4 regions of the Dickeya ananatis genome follow, and region 3 is predicted to be linked to each of the others. Evidence: predicted binding sites of a transcription regulator. Region 3 holds the regulator's gene; each other region holds the start of a gene.

Region 1 (3,495 bases), 330 kb from region 3:
CAACCTGCACGCCGTGGAAGGGCAACAACCGTGTTTTGATTTATCTTTCAAGCCATTAATGGGTTATGCATTGGGCCAGATGGTAAGCCTGTCAGGGGAAGGCTGAGCGATAATGGTTAGTGTGCCTTGTCGGGTTGCACTGTTTATGTGCAAGATGGCACGGTGTTGGTGTAAAAGAGGCCAGTGGTGTGCAAGCTCATGTGCACTCTGCCCGTTGCGGGAGCGTGCCTGGGTAACAGAACAGATAATTCTGCAGGTGGCATGCCATTTTTCCGGCGTAGAATAGCGATGCTTAACGGCTGAACTGGCGGTTGGGTGAAAAAAACAGGCGTGGCATGTGCCATGCGGCGGCTGGTTCGGTTACGCTTAGGGCGATATGACTGTCGGGTGACGGCTCGTTGGTGAGCCAACAAGGTCGCCGGGTCACGGTAGTGAAAATAAACAGGAGTAGTAATGATGTTGGCGGATTACCGTTCGCGCTGGCTGCTGCCAGTGGTTATGTTGGTTGTGGCATTGCAACTGTCGGCCTGCGGCGACAAGGATAAGGATGCTCGTCAGGCGTTCATCACTTTCCTGCAGGGAATTTCACAACAGGAAGGGCGTCAGTTGCCAGCGTTGACCGAACAGCAGAAACAGAGCTTCGGGCGCTTTACCCAGGATTACGCTGTGATGACCGATTTCAACCAGCAGCTGGATCAGGCATTAGCGGGCAGCCTGACACCGGTGCTGGATGTGATATCCCACATTCGTGTACCACAGGATTACATGACGCAACGCGATAACCTGCGTCAGGCGCTTGGTGGCCTGAATATGTTAAGCCCACAGGTGCAGAACGCCAAAACACTGGCGGATAATGCTCGCCGGGCGCTCAAGCAGACGGAAGAATTGCAGTCGGTGTATGACAAGGTCTACAACCGTGCGGTTTCTTTGCCCGCAAACGCGATGGTGACCGTGGTGCCAGCCAGCACGTCATTTGCGCAGAGCGTTGTGCAGGTAGGGGAGTATCTCCAGGCACAGGGCAACCAGGTGGTATTCGGTAACAACGGCATACAGTTCCACACCCAGCAGCAGGTAGATCAGTACAACAGCCTGATGACGGACATTGCTAACCAACAGCAAAAACTGTTCACCACCCTCAAATCTCAGAATTTCCTGCCCCACTAAGGTGGTTCGCGATATGGGCCGGTTTTCGCGAAAAGGCCGGCCCACGCTGAATATGGGCCGGTTTTCGCGAAAAGGCCGGCCCACGCTGAAATTTATTGTGATTTAAATCACATTTTCCATACAAAATCGATATTAAAAATTGTGATATCCGTCACCATTTTTTGCGGCCAGATTGTTTTTTTTCTAACCATTTTCCCATTTTTATTATTTTTTTGTGAATTATGTCACTCATTTGTGGCTGATTTTCGGGTGTTGTATGTGATTTTGATCACGTTTTTGTCGTGAGTTGCGGTCTGAAAACCACGTGCTAGAGTCCGCTGTGATAACGGAGTTTTGGGGCCATGTTATTGCGATTTTTCACCGTCACGCGGCGTCGTCATGGTGAAGCGCTGTAAGCGGCAATAGCGGTATGCACACAGTGCGGTACACGACCTCATGATACCGACGGAAGTCATCACGATGTCTAACAATCAATAATTACCGCGCACGCTTTCCGCCGCGCGTTTCAAAGGGGTGTATCTCTATGCTCTCACCAGATACCAAGGTCAAAGTGCAGAATTTTGGCCGTTTCCTGAGCAATATGGTGATGCCGAATATCGGCGCCTTTATTGCCTGGGGGATTATCACAGCACTGTTTATTCCTACCGGATGGATCCCTAACGCGACGCTGGCCAAACTGGTCGGCCCGATGATCACCTACCTGCTGCCGTTGCTGATTGGTTTTACCGGCGGACGTCTGGTCGGTGGAGAGCGTGGCGGCGTGGTCGGCGCGATTACTACCATGGGCGTGGTGGTCGGTTCCGATATTCCCATGTTCCTCGGTGCCATGATTGCCGGCCCGCTGGGCGGCTGGGCTATCAAACGCTTTGACGCTGCCGTTGACGGCAAAATTAAAAGCGGCTTTGAGATGCTGGTTAACAACTTCTCCGCCGGTATCATCGGCATGTTGCTGGCGATTCTGTCTTTCCTGGCGATTGGTCCGCTGGTTGAGGCGTTGTCGCGCGTTCTGGCTGCCGGTGTGCACCTGATGGTGCAAAACAATCTGTTGCCGCTGGCGTCGATTTTCGTTGAACCGGCGAAGATCCTGTTCCTGAATAACGCAATTAACCACGGTATCTTCTCGCCGCTGGGCATCCAGCAGGCGACAGAAGCCGGGAAATCTATCTTCTTCCTGATTGAAGCCAACCCAGGGCCGGGTATGGGCGTGCTGATGGCCTACATGCTGTTTGGACGTGGCAACGCCAAACAGTCTGCGCCGGGCGCGGCTATTATCCACTTCCTCGGCGGGATCCATGAAATCTACTTCCCGTATGTACTGATGAACCCGCGTCTGATTATCGCTGTGATTCTCGGCGGGATGACCGGTGTGTTCACGTTGGGCGTGTTGCATGGCGGCCTGGTTTCTCCGGCATCACCGGGTTCTATCCTGGCGGTGCTGGCGATGACGCCGAAAGGCGCGTACTTCGCCAATATTACGGCGATCGCCGCCGCGTTTGCGGTCTCTTTTGTGGTGTCGTCTATCCTGCTGAAAAGCAGCAAAGTGAAGGATGATGAAGAACTGGAGCAGGCTACCCGTCGCATGCAGGAGATGAAATCGGCGTCCAAAGGTCAGGCTGTCGGCGGTGTGAGCGGCGATCTGAGCACTGTGCGTAAAATCATCGTCGCCTGTGACGCTGGTATGGGTTCCAGCGCCATGGGTGCCGGGGTGCTGCGCAAGAAAGTGCAGGATGCGGGTTTGCAGACGATTTCCGTGACGAACAGCGCCATCAATAACTTGCCGGATGATGTGGATCTGGTGATTACGCACCGTGATCTGACCGAGCGCGCCATGCGCCACGCACCGCAGGCACAGCATATTTCGCTGACCAACTTTCTGGATAGCCATCTGTACAGCGACCTGGTCGCTCGTTTACAGGCAGCGCAGGCGGGCAATGTTAAGCCGGCTCAGGCAGCTCCTGCTGCTGTGCAGACGGCAGCCCCGCAGACACTGTTTCAACTGACGGAGAAAAACGTCTTTCTGAACCTGCAGGCGGCAGATAAAGAACAGGCTATCCGTTTTGCTGGGGAGCAGCTGGTAAAAGGGGGTTACGTTGAGCCCGCGTATGTCGATGCGATGCTGGAACGTGAGAAACTGACCTCGACGTATTTGGGTGAGTCTATCGCCGTACCGCACGGGACGATTGAAGCCAAAGACCGGGTACTGCAAACCGGCGTGGTGTTCTGCCAGTACCCGCAAGGGGTGCGTTTTGGCGACGATGAAGACGATGTGGCCCGTCTGGTGATTGGTATTGCCGCACGTAATAACGAACATGTGCAGGTCATCACCAACCT
Region 2 (3,495 bases), 990 kb from region 3:
TGTCCATACTTACCCATTGCCTATGACCAAAGATCAAGTGACACTGCTCTTTACGCTGTCTGACGCTTTTGGGGTTCGCGATCCTGAAGATCTCTACATTTCAGCAATGCTGGTGCTTGAGATCATTACTACCATTATTGCCTATTCACTCATCATAAAACTCTGGCGCTATTACCGCACCTCACGCTCAGCACGGCAACCTTACTCGAAATAATGAGCCGCCACTGGCTCACACTTTAGCGCCAGACTGAAAGCGCTGCCGGTAACCGCTGGGGGTGACGCCGAATGCCTGATGAAATACCACGGAAAAATAATTGCTGTCGTCAAAACCGCATTCAGCCGCCACCTCGCTGATGGTTTGCCGGTTGTGGCGCAGCAATTCCATCGCCCGACAGAGCCGCAACTGGCGCAGGTATTGCGCCACGCTCATACCGGTCTGTTGTTTGAAGCGACTACGCAGGCTACGCATGCTGATGCCGTGCAACTGGCAGAAATCCTCCAGCCGAAATGGTCGGGCAATGCTGGCGCGCAGCGCATTCATCAACAAATCCAGTTGCTGGGCATCCGCCAGTTGGGTGCTTTCCGGTGCGTAACGATACCGCATCGCCAGTAGTGCAATCTGCAACAGCAGTACTTCGCTAAGCTGTAACGACAGCGGGTCTGATTTCATGCACTCCTGCGCCAGGTTTTCCACTTTGTCGCGCAGGATATCCATGCTCTGGGTCGCCAGCCGCCAGTAACGTTGCTGCTGCGAGACCTCACCGCCGGGCAACAAATTTTGCCAGTCGGCAGGCAGCGTCAGGCGCTCGCGGATATAGAGAATATTGTCCAGCTCCAGATCGTGCACCGATTCATAACTGTGACGATCACGGGCGGAGACATAAAACAGATCGCCGCAGGTGATGCGATAAGGCACGTCATTCCACAGATGCAGGCCATTGCCGCGCCAGACAATCACCAGCTCGTCAAAGTCGTGGTGATGCAACGGAAACGCGGGCTGCGGGCTGCGCTCCGCCACCGTGACCGTATTTTTATCGGTAAGAAAGTAATCTTCCGTTCGTAGCTTTAACCCACGGGATGGCACAGCCTGTCGCCCCTGTCACGTTAGAGCCTATCCCATTAGGGCTCTTAGTCCTCACACAGCGCCTGATGGCGCAACGCTTTCGGGGCCAGCGAAAAGGCTTTGCGGAACTGGGTGGAGAAGTGATTACTGTCACTGAAACCACAATCATGGGCGATGGTGGTAATCGAGTCATCACTGTGCTGCAACCGACGCCGCGCTTCCAGCAGACGCAACCGGTTCAGGTAACGCTGCGGCGTCATGCCGGTGCGCTGTTTTACCTGTCGGTGTAGCGTACGCAACGACAGCGAAAAACGGTCCGCCAGCGTGTCCCAGTCCACCTCTTCGCAGAAGTTATGCTGCAACCAGCCCAGCAACGCCTGAATCCCCAGCCGCTCGCTGCCGTCCCCCTGCGTCTGAAAGCTCTTTTGCCGCAGCAGCACCAGAATTTGCAGGAACAGGCTTTCGCTGGTCGCAATATCTTCCGGTCGTTCATGGCGCGCCAGCGCCGCCAGCTGCAGAATCAACTGCTTGACCTGCTGCTGCGTCCCGGCATTCAGTTGCCATTGTCCCAGCCACTCACCATTCGCGCCATACGGCAGAAACGGCGCGATATCCGACAGAAAACGGAACCCACGCGGCGAGCGATACAACACATTGGTCAGGTGCAGTTCCTCCACCTGCTCAAACAGATGGCGATCGTTGTCGCGCACGAAAAACACCGCCCCGCTACAGAGCGCGAAGGGTTGATCGTTGAACACGTGCACACCTGCACCTTGCTCGACCAGCACTATCTCCCAAAAGTCGTGATAGTGCTCGGGAAAGGCATGCTGCGGCATCCGGGGTTCTACGGCGACTGTCGCCGCGGGTGAAACAAAAAACTCCTCACCATGAAGTTGTGTCATGTCATCTTCCCCCTGACTGATTCACCTGTCAGATAGCGTAGTCAGAAGGGCGGCCCCTGCGCCTTAAAATAGCGCCGCGACATGGCCCTCGCGAGGTCATTTTTTCAAGATCCAGCCGTTAAATCACTGAAATGTGGTCAGGATCACAGGCGTTTATCGCTCATCCAACGCGGGTCACTCACCGGCTATCACCGCAAATCGTGAACCGCTTCACAGCCAACTTTGCCATTTTGCCATCCCCATTTTTCAGGTGGCACTCACCCAAAGGTGCCGCCGCCGCAACTTTCCTACACTGCCAAACACAGTCACCCACACCTTATCGATAACGGAGAGAACAGCAATGGCGGTCAGGCATTATGTGGCGATCGATCTTGGTGCTTCCAGCGGACGGGTCATGCTGGCATCGCTGGAAACCGAAACCCGCCGGTTAACGCTGGAGGAAATTCACCGTTTCAGCAACCCGCTGCGTCATTGGCAGGGGCATCACCTGTGGGATCTGGACGAACTGGAACGCCAGATTAGACACGGGCTTGAAACCATCGACGCCCGCGGCATTCACCCGGTCAGCATCGGTATCGACAGTTGGGGGGTGGATATGGTCGCGCTGGATAAGCAAGGTAACCGGCTGGGCCTGACCTACTCTTACCGTGACCATCGCACCGATGGCCAGATGGCACAGGTCACCGCCGAACTGGGCCGCGAGCGCCTCTACCGCCAGACCGGCATTCAGTTTTTGCCGTTCAATACCCTCTACCAACTGCGGGCGCTGCGCCAGCAGGAACCGGACGTTTGGGGGCAGGTGGCGCATCTGCTGCTGATCCCGGATTATTTTCACTACCGGTTAACCGGCCAGATAGCCTGCGAATACACCAACGCCAGCACCACACAGTTGCTGAATCTGGACAGCGGTGACTGGGACCACAGTCTGCTGGATTATCTGGGCATACCGCCCAACTGGCTTGCCACCCCGCATCAACCGGGCCAGCGGCTCGGCGAGTGGATAGCGCCCAGCGGCCGTGCGATACCGGTCGTAAGCGTGGCGACCCACGATACCGCCAGCGCGGTGGTCGCCACCCCGCTGACCGATGCAGACAGTGCTTATCTCAGCTCCGGTACCTGGTCGCTTATCGGCATTGAAAGCCATACACCGCTGACCGGCCCGGCGGCGCTGGCCGCGAACCTCACCAATGAAGGGGGTGTCGGCGGCCGTTATCGGGTACTGAAAAATATTATGGGGCTCTGGCTATTACAACGGGTATGTCAGGAACAACAGGTCACCGACCTGCCCGCCTTGCTCGAATCGGCGGCAGCACAACCGGGCTTTGTCAGCCTGATAAACCCAAACGACGAACGGCTGATTAACCCGCCTTCCATGAGCGATGCCCTGCGCGAACTCTGCCGTGAATACGACCAGCCACAGCCTGTCGGCACGGTGGCGCTGGTGCGCTGCATTCTGGATAGCCTGGCGTTGTCCTACCATCAGGGGCTGCTGACACTCGGCGCGCTGCGCGGCACGCCGTTACGCCATTT
Region 3 (3,495 bases):
CGGCAAAACCTCGCCAGTGCGGCATACCGGGCGCGGTGTGTTCGCCGGGTTGGCAAACCCACTCACTGTCACGCGTTACCATTCGCTGGTGCTGGAAAAAAATACGCTACCTGACTGTTTTGAGGTCACAGCCTGGACTGAGCTTGACGGTGATATCGACGAGATCATGGGAATACGTCATCGTTCGTTGCCGCTGGAAGGTGTGCAGTTTCATCCAGAAAGCATCCTCAGCCAGCAAGGGCATCAGCTATTGAAAAATTTCCTTGATTTATAGTCGGATAGCGCAGGGCAGGCCGGGCGTATCGGATTAGTGATTGCCTATTTTTGATTTTTTATGCATATTTATTGATTATATTTTCACTTAAGATCTTCACTCCACACTACGGGATATGACAACGGGGCAGCAAATGGCGACAGAGAAAGCAGCAGTAACACGGGATACTTACGATAAGGTAATTCTTCCGGTTTATGCACCCGCGCAGTTTGTGCCGGTAAAAGGCAAAGGGAGCCGTGTCTGGGATCAGCAGGGCAAAGAATATATCGATTTTTCTGGTGGCATCGCGGTAACCGCGCTGGGACATTGCCATCCGGCGTTGGTGGCGGCGTTGAAAGAGCAGGGTGAAACCCTGTGGCACACCAGCAACGTATTCACCAACGAACCGGCGCTGCGTCTGGCGACCAAACTGATCAACGCCACGTTTGCCGATCGTGTGTTTTTCGCCAACTCTGGTGCAGAAGCCAATGAAGCGGCGTTCAAACTGGCACGGCATTACGCCATTACCCGTCATAGCCCGTACAAAACCAAGATAATTTCGTTTTATCAGTCGTTTCATGGCCGTACCTTGTTTACCGTGTCGGTCGGTGGTCAGCCGAAATATGCCGATGGCTTCGGCCCGAAACCGGCGGATATCGTGCACGTGCCGTTCAACGATTTGGACGCGGTCAAAGCCGTGATGGATGACCACACCTGTGCCGTGGTGCTGGAGCCGATTCAGGGCGAAGGCGGCATTACGCCTGCGACACCGGCTTTCCTCAAGGGGGTGCGTGAGCTGTGCGATCAGTATCAGGCGCTGCTGGTGTTTGATGAAGTGCAGTGTGGTATGGGCCGCAGCGGTAAGCTGTTCTCTTATATGCACTACGGTATCACACCGGATATTCTGACCACCGCGAAAGCGCTGGGCGGCGGCTTCCCGATCAGCGCCATGTTGACCACGGAAGAGATTGCGTCGGTGATGGCAGTCGGGACGCACGGCACCACCTATGGCGGCAACCCGCTGGCTTGCGCGGTGGCGGAAGCGGCGCTGGATGTGATCAATACACCGGAAGTGCTGTCCGGCGTGGTCGATCGCCATGCGCGTTTTGTGTCTGCGCTGGAGCGCATCAACGCCCAGTACGGCATTTTTGATGAAATTCGTGGCATGGGCTTACTGCTAGGCGCACAACTGAAACCGGCCTGGCATGGCCGCGCCCGTGATTTTCTGGCGGCATCGGCAGATCTGGGGTTGATGATTTTGGTGGCGGGGCCGGATGTGATCCGTTTTGTGCCGTCTCTGGTGATCACCCCGGAAGAGATAGACCAGGGGATGGCGCTGTTTGAAAAAGCCGTGGCACAGGTAGTGAAGGGCGCATAAGCCGCGCTTTCCTCTCTACTAAAACGACAAGAGCGTGCCTGGGCACGCTCTTTTTGATCCGGCTGAGTTGGGCCGATGGATGTTGATCCGGTGAATGCGAATCAGCGAGTACCGTATACCACGATGGTTTTACCGTGGGCGGAGATCAGGTTCTGGTCTTCCAGCATTTTCAGAATACGGCCGACAGTTTCGCGGGAACAGCCGACGATTTGGCCGATTTCCTGACGGGTGATCTTAATCTGCATACCATCCGGGTGGGTCATGGCGTCCGGCTGTTTGGCCAGATTAAGCAGGGTTTGCGCGATGCGACCCGTCACGTCGAGGAATGCCAGGTTGCCGACTTTTTGCGAGGTAACCTGCAGACGACGTGCCATCTGTGAGGACAAGCGCATCAGAATGTCCGGGTTGACCTGGATGAGCTGGCGGAATTTTTTATAGGAGATTTCAGCAACTTCACAGGCTGTTTTCGCCCGGACCCACGCACTGCGTTCCTGCCCGTCTTCAAACAAGCCAAGTTCGCCGATAAAATCGCCCTGATTCAGATAAGACAGAATCATTTCCTTGCCTTCTTCATCCTTGATCAGCACGGCAACCGAGCCTTTCACGATGTAGTAAAGCGTCTCTGCTTTTTCACCCTGGTGGATTAGGGTGCTCTTCGATGGGTACTTGTGAATGTGGCAATGAGAAAGGAACCATTCGAGAGTCGGGTCTGTTTGCGGTTTGCCGAGAACCATTCGCTGTTATCCTCTGTTGTTAATTCACTGCGCAAATCACAGGGCTCAGAGTTCCCTGTACGGCGTGATAACATAGTTATAATTCAATTCCGTCCTGGCGGAATGACGTCAGGGAATATACTGAGGCTGTCTATCAGATGACGCCAGTAAGCCGGTGGTGGGTCAGGCATCGACGCAACAACACATGCCGGTTTACGCTTTTGTTTGTAACACAGGTTGAGTGTAGTGTCTTGTGTTGTCTCGCTTCAGCATGATTAAGCTCTGATTATCAGGCTTTTTTGTACATAAGCGATGTAAAATTTCAAAAATAATTGATTGAGGACAAAATTATGCAGGCGCGGGTGAAATGGGTTGAAGGGTTAACATTTCTTGGTGAATCCGCTTCCGGACATCAACTGCTGATGGACGGCAACGCAGGCGATAAAGCGCCCAGCCCGATGGAAATGGTACTGATGGCCGCAGGCGGATGCAGCGCCATCGATGTGGTGTCTATCCTGCAAAAAGGCCGTCATGACGTGGTGGATTGTGAAGTCCGCCTGACGTCTGAACGCCGTGAGGAAGCACCGCGTTTGTTCACCGCCATCAACCTGCATTTTATCGTCACCGGCAAGGGCTTGGGCGATAAAGCCGTGGAGCGTGCGGTGTCGCTGTCAGCCGAAAAATACTGCTCTGTGGCGTTGATGCTGGGAAAAGCCGTGAACATTACCCATAGCCATGAAGTGATCGCGCTGGATTAAGCGCCTGTTCGCGGCGGCGTGTTGTCCTGGCCGCCGCGTCGTTAAGCGCCGGTTCATCGGCGCTTATCATCGGTGCTTATCATCGGTATATTGCCGGTGTCAGTCGATTTTATTGCCTTCCATCAACCGCTGTACCAGCGGCATCATGATCAACTCCATCGCCAGCCCCATTTTGCCACCCGGCACCACCAGCGTATTGATGTGGGAAATGAACGAGCCCTGCAACATGGCCAGCAGGTAGGGGTAATCGATGCGGTCCAGCCCCTGAAAGTGGATCACCACGAAACTTTCGTCCATCGAGGGAATGGCTTTGGCGGCGAACGGGTTAGAGGTATCGACCGTCGGTACGCGCTGGAAGTTGATGTGGGTGCGGGAAAACTGCGGCGTGATATG
Region 4 (3,495 bases), 1.2 Mb from region 3:
GAATTGGAACTGGGCTGAAGAGTGACAGGGAGATATTGCTGAAAGGGAGTGAAAAAAACTAAAGCCGCCTGATCGAAGTGGGCGGCTTTTAGTCTGCGGCGTTCATCTTAAAACGGGCTGATGATAGAGCCGATACGTTCGCAGTAGCTAACGTAGATGTCGCCAAGTTTTTTGAAGAAGCTGATGAATGCATTCATGTTGTATCTCCATTATTGTTGTTGGTGTTTTGTGTGATGTTCATCACGGTTTTGATAATAATGGATAAGAAACGGCATTTCAACTTTTTCGTGATAAAAGTCACATTATTTTTATGAGTGTCGTGCGTGGCCGTGAATAACGAGCCGCCAGTGGCAGGCTCGTCGTCAGGTGGGTGACACCAGAAAGCGGGTATCAGAGGGTGATGTGCCCGTCAATCAAGGTGGTGCTGTAACCGCCGATCCACGGTTGACCATCAATGTAAGAGACGGTAACCCGGCCATCGCGGTACAGCATGGTACCCTGACGCACCCGATAACCAAGCCGATGGTCTGCCTGTTCCGGTAACGGACTATGCTGAATCACCCGGGCAATACAGGCGTTGGCGCTACCGGTTACTGGGTCTTCCACTACGGCATCATTCAGCATAAAGAAGGCGCGTACTTCATAGTCGGTGGGCGTGCTATCGTCATGTGGTCCATAGATTGCCACGACATCGGTCTGGGCGAGTTGCTGCAAGCGTTGCAGATGAGCCGCGTCTGGACGGGCATTCAGGCAGGCTCGTGCACTTTCCATTCGTACCGTCAGCCAGCGTATCCCCATATGGACATTGACCGGGCAATGATCCGGATGGCGTAAATGGCTACCGATGGCGGCGTCAAGTAACGCGTTATGGTGAGGGTCGAGTTCGGTCATGGTGACCTCTGGCGCACGAAACGCCAGCTGGCCGTCATTGCCTATCGCAACAGGTACCAGACCAACGCCACACTGCTGGATAAGCTGATGAGGGACATGTGGCGTCAGGCCCGACTCCAATAGCGCGTGCGCGGTACCAAGCGTAGGGTGGCCCGCGAAAGGCAGCTCGTTTTGTGGGGTGAAAATTCGTACCCGATAATCAGCCACCGGGTTATCCGGTGCCAGCACAAACGTGGTTTCCGATAAGTTAGTCCAGCGGGCAATCGCTTGCATTTGTTCGTCGCTAAGCCCATCGGCGTCCAGAATGACGGCGAGCGGATTGCCTTTAGTGGGGTGCTGACTGAATACATCGACCTGTTTGAAACGGCGTGATGACGGCATCTGGTTTTTCCTTTTGCAAGCGGGCTCAGCGTTCATTATGTACGCCCGGTTACGCGCTGTCGTGCCTGTTTTCGATGAGTGCCCGGTCAGCCTGGCACAGATGACGACCTGCCACCCTCCATCTGATTAAAAAATGTGCTTTAATCGCCGGGATTCTGGGTCTCGCTTGTGGCATAATGCGCGCCAAATCACATTCCGAATCGAGTAAGTGCTGTGCTGGTAACCAATAATATTACGATGCAATTCGGCAGTAAGCCGTTGTTTGAAAACATTTCTGTCAAATTTGGCGGCGGTAATCGCTATGGTCTGATCGGCGCCAATGGGTGTGGCAAATCGACATTTATGAAGATCCTCGGCGGCGATCTGGCACCGAGTGCGGGTAACATCGCGATTGATCCGAATGAGCGGATCGGTAAATTGCGTCAGGATCAGTTCGCGTTTGAACAATATACCGTGCTGGATACGGTAATCATGGGTCACGTCGAGCTGTGGGAAGTGAAGGAAGAACGTGACCGCATCTATGCGCTGAGCGAAATGAGCGAGGAAGACGGTTACCGGGTGGCCGATCTGGAAGTCAAATACGGCGAAATGGATGGCTACAGTGCTGAGTCACGCGCTGGTGAACTGCTGTTGGGCGTGGGCATTCCGCTGGAGCAGCACTATGGGCCGATGAGCGAAGTCGCACCGGGCTGGAAGCTGCGTGTGTTGCTGGCACAGGCACTGTTTTCCAACCCGGATATTCTGTTGCTGGACGAACCGACTAACAACCTGGACATTGACACTATCCGCTGGCTGGAGCAGGTGCTGAACGAACGCGATAGCACCATGATCATCATTTCCCATGACCGTCACTTCCTGAATATGGTGTGTACCCACATGGCGGACCTGGATTATGGCGAACTGCGCATTTATCCGGGCAATTACGATGAGTACATGACCGCGGCAACGCAGGCGCGTGAACGTCTGCTTTCGGATAACGCTAAGAAGAAAGCGCAGATTGCCGAGTTGCAGTCGTTTGTCAGCCGCTTTAGCGCTAACGCGTCCAAGTCGCGTCAGGCAACCTCCCGTGCGCGCCAGATAGAAAAAATCCAGTTGGAAGAGGTGAAAGCCTCCAGCCGTCAAAACCCCTTTATTCGTTTCGAGCAGGATAAGAAACTGTTCCGTAACGCGCTGGAAATCGACAGCCTGACCAAGGGTTTTGATAATGGGCCGCTGTTCAGCCAGCTAAAAATGTTGGTGGAAGTCGGGGAAAAAGTAGCGATTCTGGGTACCAACGGGATCGGTAAATCTACCTTGCTGAAAACACTGGTGGGTGAACTGGAGCCGGAATCCGGCCTGGTGAAGTGGTCGGAAAACGCGCGTATTGGCTATTATGCGCAGGACCATGAGTACGAGTTTGACGATGAACTGACTGTATTTGACTGGATGAGTCAGTGGAAGCAAGAAAACGATGACGAGCAGGCGGTACGCAGCGTGCTGGGTCGTCTGTTGTTTTCTCAGGACGATATCCGTAAAAAAGTCAAAGTGCTGTCCGGAGGGGAAAAAGGGCGGATGCTGTTCGGCAAGCTGATGATGCAAAAACCGAACATTTTGGTGATGGACGAACCGACCAACCACCTGGATATGGAATCCATCGAGTCGCTTAATATGGCGCTGGAGCTCTATCAGGGAACGTTGCTGTTCGTGTCGCATGACCGTGAATTCGTTAGCTCACTGGCCACCCGCATTGTTGAGATCATGCCAGGCAAAGTGGTTGATTTCAGTGGCAACTACGAAGACTACCTACGCAGTCGCGGAATCGAATAACATTCAACGTATTGAAGAAAAGCAGCCATTACCGGCTGCTTTTTTTATTGCGCGAAATGTTAAAACGCCGCATCGTAGAATCACGATGGCAGTGAGATAATCAAAATCCTGAATAAAAAACCACCACAGCGCACACTTTTATCTTCGCGACTGGCAGCAATATTATCCTGCAATTACACTTTTAAAAGTAAAATAGCTAAAGTAACCGATTGAAGTGAAAGTGAGTGATAAAGATAAATCAATAATTAAAGAATAAAATCCAATAAAGGTGTGATTTAATTAAATCATTTAAAATCAATATCATGACAATTTTATTATAACTGATATAAGGCGTAGTTAAATCGATTAAGCAATTCTGGATCACAAAAAAATATGTGTTTGTCACGCATTGAGATATTTTCTCATTTAATCTCAGCT

What was found. Region 3 encodes CRP, which controls carbon source genes, mostly activating them, when cyclic AMP is high. Its sites were predicted from a motif close to ATGTGANNNNNNTCACAT; they were not measured.
Region 1: the regulator CRP is predicted to act here: its motif matches at 1,421-1,438, upstream of FGI04_RS19430 (PTS mannitol transporter subunit IICBA).
Region 2: the regulator CRP is predicted to act here: its motif matches at 2,097-2,114, upstream of rhaS (HTH-type transcriptional activator RhaS).
Region 4: the regulator CRP is predicted to act here: its motif matches at 1,449-1,466, upstream of FGI04_RS04860 (ABC-F family ATPase).

The regions. Positions count from the first base shown of each region.
Region 1 covers NZ_CP040816.1:4,352,859-4,356,353, forward strand. The annotation lists gene FGI04_RS19425 (DUF3053 domain-containing protein) at 454-1,164, shown strand; gene FGI04_RS19430 (PTS mannitol transporter subunit IICBA) at 1,688-3,495, shown strand, end outside.
Region 2 covers NZ_CP040816.1:3,691,890-3,695,384, forward strand. The annotation lists gene FGI04_RS16380 (hypothetical protein) at 1-214, shown strand, start outside; gene rhaR (HTH-type transcriptional activator RhaR) at 230-1,084, opposite strand; gene rhaS (HTH-type transcriptional activator RhaS) at 1,129-1,965, opposite strand; gene rhaB (rhamnulokinase) at 2,306-3,495, shown strand, end outside.
Region 3 covers NZ_CP040816.1:4,681,900-4,685,394, forward strand. The annotation lists gene FGI04_RS20870 (aminodeoxychorismate synthase component II) at 1-274, shown strand, start outside; gene argD (bifunctional acetylornithine/succinyldiaminopimelate transaminase) at 408-1,631, shown strand; gene crp (cAMP-activated global transcriptional regulator CRP) at 1,733-2,365, opposite strand; gene FGI04_RS20885 (OsmC family protein) at 2,695-3,102, shown strand; gene FGI04_RS20890 (phosphoribulokinase) at 3,202-3,495, opposite strand, start outside.
Region 4 covers NZ_CP040816.1:1,115,535-1,119,029, forward strand. The annotation lists gene FGI04_RS04855 (PhzF family protein) at 391-1,272, opposite strand; gene FGI04_RS04860 (ABC-F family ATPase) at 1,486-3,078, shown strand.